One region of the Cellulosimicrobium sp. CpK407 genome, then DNA from elsewhere that is predicted to be linked to it. Evidence: predicted binding sites of a transcription regulator. Region 1 holds the regulator's gene; the other holds the start of a gene.
The links. Region 1 encodes HspR, which represses chaperone genes until heat shock. Its sites were predicted from a motif close to AAGTTGAGTCNNNNNGACTCAACTT; they were not measured.

Region 1 (7,681 bases):
GGGCGGCGGCACGTTCGACGTCTCGCTCCTCGAGGTCGGCAAGGACGAGGACGACTTCTCCACGATCCAGGTCCGCGCGACCTCGGGCGACAACCGCCTCGGTGGCGACGACTGGGACAACCGTATCGTCGAGCACCTCATCAAGCAGGTGAAGAACAGCTCGGGCGTCGACCTGTCCAAGGACAAGATCGCGCTCCAGCGTCTGCGCGAGGCCGCCGAGCAGGCGAAGAAGGAGCTCTCGTCCGCGACGAGCACCACCATCTCGATGCAGTACCTCTCGATGAGCGAGAACGGCCCGATCCACCTGGACGAGAAGCTCACGCGCGCCCAGTTCCAGCAGATGACGCAGGACCTCCTCGACCGGACGAAGGCCCCGTTCCACAAGGTCATCTCCGACGCGGGCGTCTCCGTCTCCGACATCGACCACGTCGTGCTCGTGGGTGGCTCCACCCGCATGCCGGCCGTGACCGACGTCGTCAAGGAGCTCACGGGCGGCAAGGAGCCCAACAAGGGCGTCAACCCGGACGAGGTCGTCGCCGTCGGCGCGGCCCTGCAGGCCGGCGTCATCTCCGGCGACCGCAAGGACGTCCTGCTCATCGACGTCACCCCGCTGTCCCTCGGCATCGAGACCAAGGGCGGCGTGATGACCAAGCTCATCGAGCGCAACACGGCCATCCCGACCAAGCGCAGCGAGATCTTCTCGACGGCCGAGGACAACCAGCCGTCGGTGCTCATCCAGGTGTTCCAGGGCGAGCGCGAGTTCGCGCGCGACAACAAGCCGCTCGGCACGTTCGAGCTGACCGGCATCGCGCCGGCCCCGCGCGGCGTGCCGCAGATCGAGGTCACCTTCGACATCGACGCGAACGGCATCGTCCACGTCGGCGCCAAGGACCGCGGCACCGGCAAGGAGCAGAAGATGACCATCACGGGCGGCTCGGCGCTGCCCAAGGAGGACATCGACCGCATGGTCAAGGAGGCCGAGGAGCACGCGGCCGAGGACAAGAAGCGTCGCGAGGAGGCCGAGACCCGCAACCAGGCCGAGGCGTTCGTCTACTCGACCGAGAAGCTCGTCTCCGAGAACAAGGAGAAGCTCCCCGCCGACGTCGTCACCGAGGTCGAGGCCGACATCGCGTCGGTGAAGTCCGCGCTCGAGGGCGAGGACGCCGACGCCGTGAAGACCGCGCACGAGAAGCTCGTCGCGTCCTCGCAGAAGATCGGCCAGGCGCTCTACGCCTCGGCCGAGCAGGAGCAGGCCGCCGGCAACCCCGGCGCCGCGCAGGACGACGCCACCGCGGCCGCAGGTGCGACGTCCGCTCCGGACGAGGACGTCGTCGACGCCGAGATCGTGGACGACGAGGACGACAAGAAGTGACGTCCCCCGAGGACCGGGGCCCCGAGGAGCAGGCCGGGCGCGAGCCCGGTCAGGGCCCCGAGGACAAGCCGTTCCAGTTCACCGACAAGCGCAAGGTCGACCCGGAGACCGGCCGCCCGCGCGAGGGCGCGGGCGCCGGCTCCGCCGGCGGCTCGGCCGGGGACGACGCGGAGACGGACCCGCTCGCGGGCCTCGACTTCGAGCCGTCCGACGAGGCCGAGGTCGACGCGGCCGTCCTGGCCGCCAAGGCCGAGGCCGCGGAGCACCTCGACGCGCTCCAGCGCGAGCGGGCGAGCTTCACGAACTACCGCAACCGGTCGCTGCGCGACCAGGAGGCCGCGCGCACGAAGGGGATCGAGGACGTGCTCACCGCCCTCCTCCCGGTCCTCGACGACATCGACCGCGCGCGGCAGCACGGCGAGCTGACGGGGCCGTTCGCGGCCATCTCCGACAAGCTCGACGCGTCGCTCGAGAAGTTCGGGATCGAGCGCTACGGCGCGGTCGGGGACGAGTTCGACCCCACCGTCCACGAGGCGCTCATGCACCAGCCCGACCCCGAGGCCACCGCCACCACGGTGAACCTCGTCATCGAGCCGGGCTACCGGATCGGGGACCGTGTCGTGCGCGCCGCGCGCGTCTCGGTCGTCGGCCCCCAGTAGGCGGGACCACCGGCGTCCCCCGCGTGCCCGACGGCGCGGGCGCACCTCCCGCGCGGAGGTGCGCTCCGCCGTCGGGCACGCGAGGATCACGAGCAGCAGCATCGACAGCAGGCACGACACGAAGGACCAGGACCACGACCACCGACAGGAGGGAGGCGCCGTGACCGGACAGGACTGGATGGAGAAGGACTTCTACGCCGCGCTCGGCGTCCCCAAGGACGCCGACGACGCCACGATCAAGAAGGCCTACCGCAAGCTCGCGCGCAAGTACCACCCCGACCAGAACCAGGGTGACGCGGGCGCCGAGGCGAAGTTCAAGGAGATCGGCGAGGCGTACGCCGTGCTGTCGGACGCCAAGGAGCGCGAGCAGTACGACGCGATCCGGGCGATGGCCGGCGGCGGTGCTCGCTTCTCCGCGGGCCCCGGCGGCGCCGGGGGCGCCGGGTTCGAGGACGTGTTCGGCGGCATGTTCGGCGGCGGCGGCCCGGGCGGCACCCGGGTCCGCTACTCGACCGGCGGCCAGGGCGCGGGCGGCTTCGAGGACATCCTCGGCTCGATGTTCGGCGGCGCGGGAGCGCAGCAGTTCGGCGGCGGGCCCCGCCCGCGGGCCGGGGCGGACGTGGCCGCGGCCACGACCCTCCCGTTCCGCCAGGCGGTCGAGGGGTCCACCGTCACCTTCACGGTCGACGGCCGCAACGTCACCACCCGCATCCCGCCGGGCGTGCGCGACGGCCAGAAGATCCGGCTGCGCGGCAAGGGCCGCCCGGGCATGGCCGGCGGTCCCGACGGCGACCTCGTCGTCACCGTCCACGTCACCCCGCACCCGGTGTTCTCGCTCGACGGGAACAACCTGCGGGCGACCGTCCCGGTGACGTTCGCCGAGGCCGCGCTCGGGGCGACGATCAGCGTGCCCACGCTCGACGGCGCGTCGGTCAAGGTCAAGGTCCCGGCCGGGACGCCGTCCGGTCGCACGCTGCGCGTCAAGGGCCGCGGCGTGAAGACGGCGAAGGCGACCGGCGACCTGCTCGTCACCGTGCAGGTCGCGGTGCCGCAGAAGCTCTCGAAGGCGGCGCGCGAGGCGGTCGAGACGTTCGCGGCCGAGACGGACGGTCAGGACGTGCGGGCCGACCTGGTCCGCCAGGCCGCGGAGTAGGAGGGCCGTGATGGCCCACCGGAAGACTCAGAGCCTCCCGGTCGGCGAGGACTCACCACGGGGCGCCGGACGGGCTCCGGCGAGCGACGTCGACCAGGACGCGCCCGTCCTCGTCATCTCCCAGGCCGCGACGCTCGCGGGGATGCACCCGCAGACGCTGCGCCAGTACGACCGCCTCGGCCTCGTCGTGCCGCGCCGGACCGCGGGCCGCGGCCGGCGCTACTCGCTGCGCGACGTCGCGAAGCTGCTCGAGGTGCAGCGGCTCAGCCACGACGAGGGCATCAACCTCGCGGGCATCCAGCGCATCCTCGCGCTCGAGTCGCAGGTCGAGCGCCTGGAGCGCCGCATCGAGGCGCTCTCCGCGCGCGTCGAGCCCGGCGGCCGGGTGTTCGCGGCGGCGGCGAGCGGCGACGTCGTCGTCGTGCCGCGCGGGCGCAGCGTGCGCCGCGGGGTCGAGGAGGCGCTGCGCGAGACGCTCGTCGAGCACGGCGAGGCGCGCGCGCTCGTCATCTGGCGGCCCCGGCCCGACGACGCGGGGCCCTGACCTCGGCCGTTCCGCCCAGGTCTCAGCTCCGGCGCGCCTCGCGCGCGACGAGCGCCGCGGCGGCCGGGACGAGCGCGGCCTCCGAGGGGTCGAGGCCGGGGTCCGCGGCGCGGGTCCGCGCGGCGGCGTCGAGGTGCCGCAGGAGCGCCGGGTCGGCCAGGTGGAGGAACGCGTCCAGCAGGACCCGTGCGCCGGGCGCGAGCTCGTCGTCCTCGTCGGCGGCGACCTCCGCGAGGACGACGGCGGTCACGGCGAGGTCGAGTCCGGGTGGTCCGAGCCGGGCGTTCGTCCAGTGCAGGACGGCGGGGCCGTCGGCGGTGAGCACGACGTGCGCCGGGTGCAGGTCGAGGTGCACGACGCACGACCGCCCGGCGGCGGGCTCGTCGAGGGCCGCGGGCGACGGCGCGGTGAGCGCGGCGTACGCGGGTCCGCCCCGCGCCGGGGGCGGGACGGCGTGCAGCGCGTCGTGCAGCGCGACGAGGGTCCGGGCCGCCGCGGCGAGCGACGTCCGGCCGCCGAGGATCGACTGCAGGAGCGTCGGGCCCCGCAGGAGCTCCATGGTGAGGTCGCCGTCCGACGCGGCGTCGACGCGCGGGGCCGGGAAGCCCGCGGCGCGCACGTGCCGCATCACCTCCGCGGTGCCGACCGAGTCGGCCCCCGAGCGCGAGCGTCGCAGGACGCGGTCGGCGCCGACCGCGTACAGGTCGGCGTCGGCGCCCGAGAACAGCGGCGCGCCGAGCGAGGGGGCCATGAGAACGACGCTACGCCTCTCCTGCCCTCCTGACGAGGGCCGCGGCATCAGCCCTGGTCAGGCATTTCCGCAAGAATGCCGTGCGCTAATTGATGGATATTTCTGCATTTCTTAGCAAGGCCTTCCTTGCTATACACCGCAGAATTCCGGGAATACCGTGGACGCGGAAGCCCGGCCCGCCACGGGTCCTCGGAGAACAGGAGATCGCGATGAGCAGCCTCACGGAGATGCCCCAGGTCGTCGAGTGTTCCATCGACGGCTGCGGCTACAACCACGACCACGGGTGCCACGCCGGCGCGGTGACCATCGCCGGTCACGCGGGCGACGCCGAGTGCGCGACCTTCATCCCGCTGGGGACCAAGGGCGGCCTCGAGAAGGTGCTCGCGCACGTCGGGGCGTGCCAGCGCACCGAGTGCGTCCACAACTCCTCGCTCGAGTGCTCGGCCCCGTCGATCCGCGTGGGCGCCGGCGCGTCCGGCGAGGACAAGGCCGACTGCCTCACCTTCACCCCGCGCTGACGCGCGACCTCGACCTCCTCGGAGGCGGCCGGTCACCCACCGGCCGCAGACGCCCCCGGACGCCCCGTCCGCGCGCTCGCCCGCGCGGCCGGGGCGTCGCCGCGTCGTCGGCGGTCGTCGGCGGTCGTCAGCGCTGGAGCGCGTCGAGCAGCTGGACAGCAGCGGCGTGGGTGCGGGGGAGCGGCTCGGCCCAGACGCGCGGCGGTCGCCGCAGGATCGCCGTGACGCCCAGCGCGAGCCCCGTGCGCTCGATGTTGTGGCGGAGCACGGTGCGCAGCGCGTCGTCGTCGGCGCCGCGCTCCCCGAGCACGACGAAGAGCCCGTTGCCGAGCGAGGCCATGGGGTGGCCGTCGCCGAACGTGTGGGTGAGCGCGCGACCCATCGCCGCCGACCGCGCGAAGCGCTGCCACCCGGTCAGGTGGTCGAGCGCGACGTCCACGACGAGCAGGCCGTGCGTCGCGGCGGCGTCGACCCCGGCGCGCTGGGCGACGCCGTACGTCTCCCGGAGCCGCTGGACCAGGTACTGGGACGTCGCGAGGCCGGACTCGGGGTCCATGACCTCGGGCGTCACGGGGGTCGCCTCGTAGCCGTCGGACCACCCGACCGCGACCGCGCGGAGCAGGTCGGTCCCCGGCTCGCGGTCGTGCGCCCGGTACAGGCACACCACGTCGTCGATGGCCTCGCCGATCCCGACCCCCGCCTCGGCCCGCACCCGGCCGAGCCGTTCGGCGGCCGGCGTCCCGTCCCGCTCCTCGCACAGCGCCTCGGCGAGGGCGTCGACGGCAGGGTGGTACCAGTCGCCCGGTCGCAGCCAGACGCTCTCGGCGCTCGCGCGACGCCAGCGCTCGCGTACCGCGTCGGGAGCGGGCACGGTGTACCCGTGGAGGTGGTCCATGTCGATGAGACGGACGAGCGGCCGATCCATGACGCGAGTCGGCGAAGAAGTTCCCGGGACGCGGGGTCCGAGGTGAAATCGGGCGAACGGGGAGGACTCCGGCCGTTACCGTTCCGTCGCCGGACGCCCTCTGCCCCGAAGTTGGACGGCCGTCTACTATGGCCACCGTACGCCTCGGATCGGGGCGGTCTCCGGGGCGGGTGACATGACGCAGGCGCAGGAACGGGTGTGGAGCGAGGCCTTCAGCGACGCCGAGCTCATCTCCGCCGTGCGCGAGGGCGACACCAGCGCCTACGGCGTGCTGTACGAGCGCCACGCCGCCGCGGCCCGGACGGTCGCGCGCCAGTACGTCCGCTCGACCGCCGACGCCGACGACGTCGTCTCCGACGCGTTCGCCCGCACGCTCTCCGTCCTGCAGGGCGGGGGCGGGCCCGACGTCACCTTCCGCGCCTACCTCTTCACCGTCGTCCGACGCCTCTCCTACGACCTCGTCAACGGCGCGCGGCGCACCCAGCCGACGGACGACGAGCGCACGTTCGAGACGGCGTTCGGTCCCATGGCGTCCACCGAGGACCCGACCCTCGAGGGGTTCGAGCGCTCGACGGTCACGCGCGCCTACCAGGACCTCCCCGAGCGGTGGCGCGCCGTGCTCTGGTACACGGAGGTCGAGAACCTCTCCCCGGCCGAGATCGCGCCGATCCTGGGTCTCACCGCGAACGGCGTGTCCGCGCTCGCCTACCGCGCGCGCGAGGGGCTGCGGCAGGCGTACCTCCAGCAGCACCTGACGTCCGTGCCCGCCGAGGAGTGCCGCACGGTCAACGCGCTCCTCGGGTCGTACGTGCGCGGCGGGCTCGCCAAGCGCGAGACGGCGCGCGTGGAGTCGCACCTCGACGGCTGCGGCGAGTGCCGCGCGCTCGTGCTGGAGCTGGGCGACGTGTCGCACGGCATGCGCGCCGTCATCGCCCCCCTGGTCCTCGGCGTCGGCGCGCTCGGCCTCGTCGGGACGGCGCTCCCGACGGTCGGCGGCGCGGCCGTCGCCGGCGGTGTCGGTGCCGCCCTGCAGGGCTCGTCGAGCGGTGGCGCGGGATCGGCCGGCGGGTCCGGTGCGGCCGGCGGGTCCGGCGGTGCGGGCGCGGGCGCCGGTGGTGGCGCGGCGGGCACCGGTGCCGTCGGGGGAGCGGGAGCGGCCGCGAGCGCGGCCGGTGGTTCCGGCGCCGCGGTCGGGACCGGCGCGGCGTCCGTCGGCGGGGCGGCAGCGGCGGCCGGAGGCGCTGCCGCGGGCAGCGGCGCGCTCGCCGCCGCGGGTGCCGGTGGGCTCGTCGCGCTCGTCACGTCCGCGCCGCTCGCCGCGGCCGCCGTCACGGTCGGCGTGCTCACGGTCGCCGGGCTCGGCGTCGCGGGCGCGCTCGGCGCGTTCTCGTCGGACCCGGCCCCCACCCCGACCTCGCAGTCCTCTCCGTCCCCGTCCGCGTCACCGACCACGGGGACCACGACGACGCCGGACCCCACCACCGACCCGACGTCGCCCACGAACATCCCGCCCGCCCCGACCGACCAGACCACCGCCGGTTCGGGCGACACGACCGGGACCGGCGGCGGGTCCACCGACGGCTCCACGCCCGTCGGGTCGACGCCGGGCACGACGACGCCGGGCGGGTCCACCGGCCCCGGCACGCCTGCGCCCACCGATCCCGGGACGGGCACGCCCGGGCCGACCGACCCGGGCACGGGAACGCCCGAGCCCGCGCCGGCGGCCCTCGAGCTGTCGCTCGCCCCGGTCACGCTCGCG
Region 2 (7,681 bases), on a different contig from region 1:
ACGTGGCGTCGCGCAGCAGCCCCGGGTGCTCGTGCGGGACGCGCAGGGGACCTCGGCCGGTCGAGCGGAACCGGTAGCGCACCGCGGAGGGCGGCCCGTTGCGGTCGCCGCCCGCGTGCACCGCCGCGTTCACCGCGGCGCGCGCCGGGTGGTACGGGACGCCGGCCACGCGCGTCGCGGCGACGAACGCGGGCGACGTGGCCCACAGGCCGAGGAACCACACGCCCTCGGTGCCCGCGCGGTCGCGCACGTACACGCGGACGTTGAGCTCGGGGAACGTCGACCACGCGCCGAGAGCGGGCAGGGGCGGGACCCGGACGCCCGCCATGACGAACGGGACCACGCCGAGCCACGTCGTCCCGTCGACCTCCTGCACGGAGAGGCCGGGTGGGAGCCAGCCCTGCACGACGGCCGGGTCGACGCGCCAGTGGAGGAACGTGAGCGCGTCCCAGCGCTGCACGTTCACGACGACCCGCGAGGCACTGGGCCGCGGGACTCCCGGCGCCGCGGGGTCGGGTGCGGTCGGGAGCGGACGGTCGGTCACCGGGCGCCCGCCGTGTCGGACGCGAGGCGGAGGTCGTCGACGAACGCGGCGAACGCCGCCTCCCGCTCGGCCCGCTCACGCACGCGCAGCAGCGCGGACGGGTGCGTGGTGAGCACGACGCGCGGCGGGCGCTGCCGGGGCGGGCGGTCGCCGTCGGGCACACCCTGCGAGAGGGGCGACGCGGACTCGGCGCCCTCGACGTCGAGGTCGAGCACCCGGCCGCGCTCGGCGGTGACGCGCACCGGGCGCCCGAGCACGGCACGCCCCGCGGTCGCGCCCATCGCGACGACGACACGGGGCGCGACCGCGGCGACCTCGGCCGTGAGCCACGGGAGGCACGCCCGGACGTGCGCGACGTCCGGGCTCTTGTGCAGCCGGCGCTTCCCCCGCTCCTCGAACCGGAAGTGCTTCACGGCGTTCGTCAGGTAGACGGCGTCGGCGGACAGCCCGGCGGCGTCGAGCGCCTCGTCGAGGAGGCGCCCCGCCGGCCCGACGAACGGCTCGCCCTCGCGGTCCTCCCGGTCGCCCGGCTGCTCACCGACGAGCACCAGCCGGGCGCGCTCGGGTCCGCGCGAGAACACGACCTGCGTGGCGTCCGCCCACAGCTCGCACCCGTGGCAGTCCCGCGCTGCCCGGGCCAGGGCGTCGACGTCCCTCGCGGCACGCCCGCGCGGGAGCCACTCCTGCGCGCCCGGGCGCTCCGGAGCCGGTCGTCGGGGGCTCATGGGCCCACCGTGCAGCACCGCACGCCGACTCGCACCCGGCGCCCGCGGGACGCACGAGCCCGGCCCGGGACCAGGCCGGGCGGAGGTGGTCAGAGGACCTGGTAGAGCGCACCTTGGACGAGGCCGAGGACGACGCCCAGGAGCGCCGCCGCGCCGAGCGCCGTGCCGGCGGACGCGAGCGCCGTGCCGGGCAGCCGCCGCACGAGCGCGACCGCGCCGGTGACCGTCGCGGCCAGCGCGAGGACGCCCGTGCAGATGCCGTTGACGAGCTGGAGCACGCCGACCGACGACGGCGAGTAGCCCGACGACGAGAGCACGAACGGGAAGGCCAGCGTGACGACCGCACCCACCAGGACGGTCGCGACCCCCAGGACGAAGGCCACGACGGCGAGGGGCGAGCGTCGCGCGCCGGTGGCCGGTGCGGGCGAGCCGTAGGCGGACGGGGCGGGGGCGGACCAGGACTCGGGGCCGGGCCGGGGAGCGCTCATGCGCCCATCCTGCCGAACCTCGCGGTCCGGCGACGGGGACGTCCGCGGTCCGTGACCGCGGGCACCGGGATCACCGACGACCGGGGGCGCCCTGCGCGAGGTCCTCCGACTCCTCGGGCCGGTACACGCACACGTGCAGCGCCTGCGGTCGCACGCTGACGTCGAGCCGCTCCGCCGGCTCGATCACGTCGCCGTCGAGCTGGCGCGGCTGCGGCCGGTCGGAGACCACGGAGACCTCCCGGCCCCGCACGACCTCCCGGCTCGGCACCCGGCTCTTGCCCCGCACGACGCCCCACAGCAGCTGGACCCAGTGCTGGAGGTTGCGCGGCGCGATGATCGCGACCTCGAGCTGCCCGTTGTCCGGCTCCGCGTCCGGGAGCAGGTTGGTGCCGGCCTGGAGACGGCCCACGTTGCCGACGACGACCGTGCGCGCACGACGGCGCCGCGTCCGCCCGTCGACCGTCACCTCGACGTGCATCTCGTCGTCGGCGAGGTGCTTGAGCGCCGAGAAGACGTACGCGACCGACCCCGCCCGGGCCTTGAGCGCCGTCGGGGCGTCGCGCATCATCGCCGCGTCGAGCCCCATCCCCGCCATGATCGCGAACGTCTGCCCGTCCGCGACGCCGACGTCGATGGTCCGCCGGCCGCCCCGGAGGACGAGGCGCAGACCCTCCTCGGCGTCGGTGGGGACGCCGAGGTTCACCGCGAGGAGGTTCCCCGTGCCGCCCGGGAGGATCGCGAGCGCGGCGTCGGTCCCCGCCAGCCCCTCGACGACGGCCCGCACGGTCCCGTCCCCGCCGCTGACGAACACCACCTCCGCGCCGTCCTCGACGGCCTGGCGCGCCTGCCCCGTGCCCGGGTCCTCGGCCGTCGTCTCGAGCCACGCGGGCTCCGGCCACCCCGCCTCGGTGAGCCGCGCGACGATGAGGTCGCGCAGCGCGTCCAGGCCCTCCACACGGTTCGGGTTGACGATCACGGCCGAACGGCGCGGGGCGTCGTCGGGCTGCCGCGGGGAGGAGGGTGCGGGGCTGGTCGTCTCGTCGGTCGGCACGGACCGAGTATGTCCCGGCACCGCACCACCCGCCCGGCGTCGGACAGCGAAGCACCGGCCCCGGCACCGCGAGGGAGAACCCTGGTCGGGCTCTCCCTCGGCGGACCGCGGTTCTGCGTGATGCTCAGGCCGTGAGGATCTCCGTGCCGAGGGTCAGGCCCTCGGCCTCGGGGTCGCGGTCGACGCGCACCACGTCGCCGTCGCCGACGTCGCCCGAGAGCAGCAGCCGCGCGAGGCGGTCGCCGATCTCGCGCTGCACGAGGCGGCGCAGCGGGCGCGCCCCGTACGCGGGGTCGAAGCCCTCGAGCGCGAGCCACTCGCGCGCCGCCGTCGTGACGTCGAGCGTGATGCGCCGGTCGGCGAGGCGCTTCGCGAGGTGCGCGACGCTGATGTCGACGATCCGGCCGAGCTCGTCGAGCGTGAGCGGCTCGAACACGATCACGTCGTCGAGGCGGTTGAGGAACTCCGGCTTGAAGCTCGCCCGCACCGTGCTCATCACGGCCTCGCGCTTCGCGGCGTCGTCGAGCATCGGGTCGACGAGGAACTGCGAGCCGAGGTTCGACGTGAGCACGAGGATGACGTTGCGGAAGTCGACGGTGCGGCCCTGGCCGTCGGTGAGGCGGCCGTCGTCGAGCACCTGCAGCAGGATGTCGAAGACCTCCGGGTGCGCCTTCTCGACCTCGTCGAGCAGCACGACCGAGTAGGGGCGGCGCCGCACGGCCTCGGTGAGCTGGCCGCCCTCCTCGTACCCCACGTACCCCGGGGGCGCGCCGACGAGCCGGGCGACCGAGTGCTTCTCGGAGTACTCGGACATGTCGATGCGCACCATGGCGCGCTCGTCGTCGAAGAGGAAGTCGGCGAGCGACTTCGCGAGCTCCGTCTTGCCGACCCCCGTCGGGCCGAGGAAGAGGAACGAGCCCGTGGGGCGGTCCGGGTCGGCGACGCCCGCACGCGAGCGCCGGACGGCGTCGGACACCGAGCGGACGGCGGCCTGCTGGCCGATGAGGCGCTCCCCGATGACCTCCTCCATGTGCAGGAGCTTCTCGCTCTCGCCCTGGAGCATGCGGCCCGCGGGGATGCCCGTCCACGCGGACACGACCTCCGCGATCTCGTCCGCGCCGACCTTGTCGGCGATCATCGGGGCGGCCTCGGGCCCGGACGCCGCGAACGCGTCGTCCGCCTGCTCCTCGGCCTCGGCCGCGTCGAGCTCGCGCTGGAGCTGCGGGATCTCGCCGTACTGGAGCCGGCCCGCGGTCTCGAGGTCGCCCTCGCGGATCGCGCGCTCGACCTGGACGCGCAGCTCGTCGAGCTTGGCGCGCAGGTCGCCCACGCGGTTGTGGCCCGCCTTCTCGGCCTCCCAGCGCGCGGTGAGCGCGGCGAGCTCCTCGCGCCGGTCGGCGAGGTCGGCGCGCAGCTTCTCGAGCCGCTCGAGCGACGCGGGGTCGGTCGACTCGGACAGCACGACCTCCTCCATCTCCAGGCGCGTGACCGCGCGCTGCAGCTCGTCGATCTCGATCGGCGAGGAGTCGAGCTCCATGCGCAGGCGCGACGCCGCCTCGTCGACGAGGTCGATCGCCTTGTCCGGGAGCTGGCGCCCGGTGATGTACCGGTCGGAGAGCGACGCCGCGGCGACGAGCGCCGAGTCGGCGATCGTCACCTTGTGGTGCGCCTCGTACCGCTCCTTGAGGCCGCGCAGGATCGCGACGGTGTCCTCGACCGAGGGCTCGCCGACGAACACCTGCTGGAACCGGCGCTCCAGGGCCGGGTCCTTCTCGATGTACTCGCGGTACTCGTCGAGCGTGGTCGCGCCCACGAGGCGCAGCTCGCCGCGCGCGAGCATGGGCTTGAGCATGTTGCCCGCGTCCATGGCGCCCTCGCCGCCCGCGCCCGCCCCGACGACCGTGTGCAGCTCGTCGATGAACGTGACGACCTCGCCGTCGGAGGACCGGATCTCCTCCAGGACGGCCTTGAGCCGCTCCTCGAACTCGCCGCGGTACTTCGCGCCCGCGACCATGCTCGCGAGGTCGAGGGACACGAGGCGCTTGCCCTGGAGCGACGTCGGGACGTCACCCGCGACGATGCGCTGGGCGAGGCCCTCGACGACGGCGGTCTTGCCGACGCCGGGCTCGCCGATGAGCACCGGGTTGTTCTTGGTGCGGCGGCTGAGCACCTGCACGACGCGCCGGATCTCGGAGTCGCGCCCGATGACGGGGTCGAGCTTGCCCTCGGCGGCGGCGGCGGTGAGGTCGGTGCCGTACTGCTCCAGCGCCTTGTAGGTGCCCTCGGGGTTGGGGCTCGTCACGCGCGCGCTCCCGCGCACCGCGGGCAGCGCCGACCGCAGCGCGTCGGCGGTCGCGCCGGCCTGCTGCAGGATCGTCGCGGCCTGCGAGGATCCCGCGGCGATGCCGAGCAGCAGGTGCTCGGTGGAGACGTACTCGTCGCCGAGCGCCTGCGCCTCCTTCGCGGCGTTGTCGAGCGCGGTCGACGTGGCGCGCGACGGCGTCGGCTGCGCGACGGCGGACCCGCTCGCCGTGGGCAGCGCGACGAGCGCGGCCCGGACCTTCTGCCCGACGGCCTGCTTGTCCGCGCCGACGGCGTCCAGGAGCCCGACGGCGACCCCGCCCTCCTGCGCGAGCAGCGCGGCGAGGAGGTGCGTGGGCTCGAGCTGCGGGTTGCCGGCGGCCGACGCGGTCTGGATCGCCTCGCCGATCGCCTGCTGCGACATCGTGGTGAACTTCGTTTCCATAGGTGCTCCGGTGTGGTGCTCGAAAAGATGGTCTGACCAGTGGAACGACTCCAAAGTTGAGTGTATTCCGCTCAACTTCGATCGTCAGCCTCGCGCCCGACCTCCCGGTGGTCCGTCGTCCGACGTGGATGAACTCTCGGCCGCATTCCGTCTCAAATCGGCATCGTCCCTCGCCTCGGGCGACGATCCGCGACATGCTGGGCCGGTGAACTCCTCACCCTTGCGCAGACGACTCGGCCTCGGCGCCCTCTTCGCCACCCTCGCACTGTTCCTCGCGGGGTGCATGAGGATGGACATGGCCATCACCCTCAACGAGGACGACACGTTCGACGGCAGCGTCGTGATGGCGTTCTCCGACGAGATGGCCCAGTCCCTGGACATGGACCCGCAGGAGATGTGGGACCAGATGGGCTCCGAGATGGAGTCCGACCTGCCCGAGGGCGCGACGCAGGAGCCGTACGCGCAGGACGGCTACACCGGCACCAGGATCACGTACGCCGACCAGCCCATCTCCCAGCTCGACACCGGCGCCACCGACTCCATCTCCGTGACGCGCGAGGGCGACGAGTACGTCGTGAGCGGCTCGATGGACATGACGGGCGAGGAGTTCAACCCCGAGACCGGCGACGAGATGACGCGGCAGATGATGGACAGCCTCGACATCAAGGTCGCCATCACGTTCCCCGGCGAGGTCTCCGAGTCCAACGGCACCGTCGACGGCAACACCGTGACCTGGACGCCGGTCGTCGGCGAGGTCAACGAGATGACGGCGCGCGGCTCGGCCGTCGCGGGCGGCGCGGCCGGCACGGGCGACGAGGGCTCCGAGGAGGCCACCGACGACTCCGACGGCGCCACTGCGCCCGACGGCGGGGAGAGCGCGGGCGACTCCTCGGACTCGGGCTCCCTGGCCTGGCTGTGGTTCGTGATCGGCGGCGTCGTGCTGCTCGGCATCATCGGCCTGGTGCTCTGGCTGGTGCTCCGCTCCAAGCCGGGCACGCAGGACGGCCAGGCGGCCGGCTTCCAGCAGGGCGGCTACCCGGGTCAGCCGGGCGCGTACCCCGCGGCCGGTCAGCCCGGTCAGTACCCCGGCCAGCCCCAGGGCCAGTACCCGGGCCAGCAGGGCTACCCCGGCCAGCAGGGTCAGTACCCGGGACAGCAGCCGGGTGCCTACCCGGGCCAGGCGGGTCAGCAGCCGGGCGCCTACCCCGGGCAGCCGGGGGCACCGCAGGGCTACGGGGCGCAGCCCCCGGCCCCGGGCCCGTACGGCGCCCAGCCGCCGGCCCCGCCGCAGCCGCAGGGGGGCTACCCGGGCGCGGCTCCGTACGCCCCTCCCGGCGCGCCGCACCCGCAGTCGTCGCCGACGACGCCGCTCCCCGCCCAGCCGCCCGTCCCGCCGGGGGCGACGCAGCCGCTGCCGCCGTACCAGCAGCCCGCGCCGACCCAGCCCCTCCCGCCGCAGCCCGGTGCCCCGGGCCCGAACGGCCCGGCGAGCCCCGCCGGCCCGGACGACGAGATCGACGACGCGACGCGCCTGCGCCCGCCGCCCGAGTGACGGATGCGCGTCCGACGGCGCGTGGTCGGTGACCAGCCGTCGGTGACCAGCGGTTGCTGACCACCCGCTGGCCCCCGTCGCCGGTCCGCCCGCAGCACCACCCTTGACGGCCCGCCCCGAGACCGGGGCGGGCCGTCGTGCGTCCCCGAGCCTCGTCCCCACCACCCGACGGCATTTTGTTTATCGGTATTGCCTTTTAGGGACGGGGCGGGATACCGTCGCTCGAAGCCGCCGGGCACCTGGATGCCCGACGGTCGGGGGGCGTACCGGTTCACTCAACGAGGAGTCACCATGAAGCATCACGCCTGGCGTCTGGCCACCGGCCTCACCGCTGCAGCGAGCGCTCTCGCGGTCGGGGTCGCCGCGGTCCCGGCGAGCGCGGCCGACGACGAGTACAAGGTCCTCGTCGTCGGCGAGACTCTCGGCTTCCGTCACTCGCACATCGACGAGACGACCGAGGCGGTCATCGCCATCGGCGAGGAGCGCGGGTTCACGGTCGACGTGTGGGACTCGCGGCAGCCCGAGCTGACGCTCGACTCGACGCCGTTCACGAGCGCCGAGGACCTCTCGCAGTA

Region 2: a site for HspR is predicted at 5,608-5,632, ahead of clpB (ATP-dependent chaperone ClpB). Genes of this name have one in related genera too.

The regions. Positions count from the first base shown of each region.
Region 1 covers NZ_JBGNYC010000054.1:6,935-14,615, reverse strand. The annotation lists gene dnaK (molecular chaperone DnaK) at 1-1,372, shown strand, start outside; gene grpE (nucleotide exchange factor GrpE) at 1,369-2,031, shown strand; gene ABWU78_RS18055 (DnaJ C-terminal domain-containing protein) at 2,192-3,184, shown strand; gene ABWU78_RS18050 (heat shock protein transcriptional repressor HspR) at 3,327-3,728, shown strand; gene ABWU78_RS18045 (phosphotransferase family protein) at 3,751-4,479, opposite strand; gene ABWU78_RS18040 (DUF1540 domain-containing protein) at 4,689-4,997, shown strand; gene ABWU78_RS18035 (hypothetical protein) at 5,125-5,922, opposite strand; gene ABWU78_RS18030 (sigma-70 family RNA polymerase sigma factor) at 6,098-7,681, shown strand, end outside.
Region 2 covers NZ_JBGNYC010000037.1:40,885-48,565, reverse strand. The annotation lists partial or broken gene ABWU78_RS15260 (YqjF family protein) at 1-544, opposite strand, end outside; gene ABWU78_RS15255 (UdgX family uracil-DNA binding protein) at 541-1,269, opposite strand; gene ABWU78_RS15250 (hypothetical protein) at 1,359-1,757, opposite strand; gene ABWU78_RS15245 (diacylglycerol/lipid kinase family protein) at 1,828-2,808, opposite strand; gene clpB (ATP-dependent chaperone ClpB) at 2,933-5,554, opposite strand; gene ABWU78_RS15235 (LppM family (lipo)protein) at 5,760-7,106, shown strand; gene ABWU78_RS15230 (ThuA domain-containing protein) at 7,398-7,681, shown strand, end outside.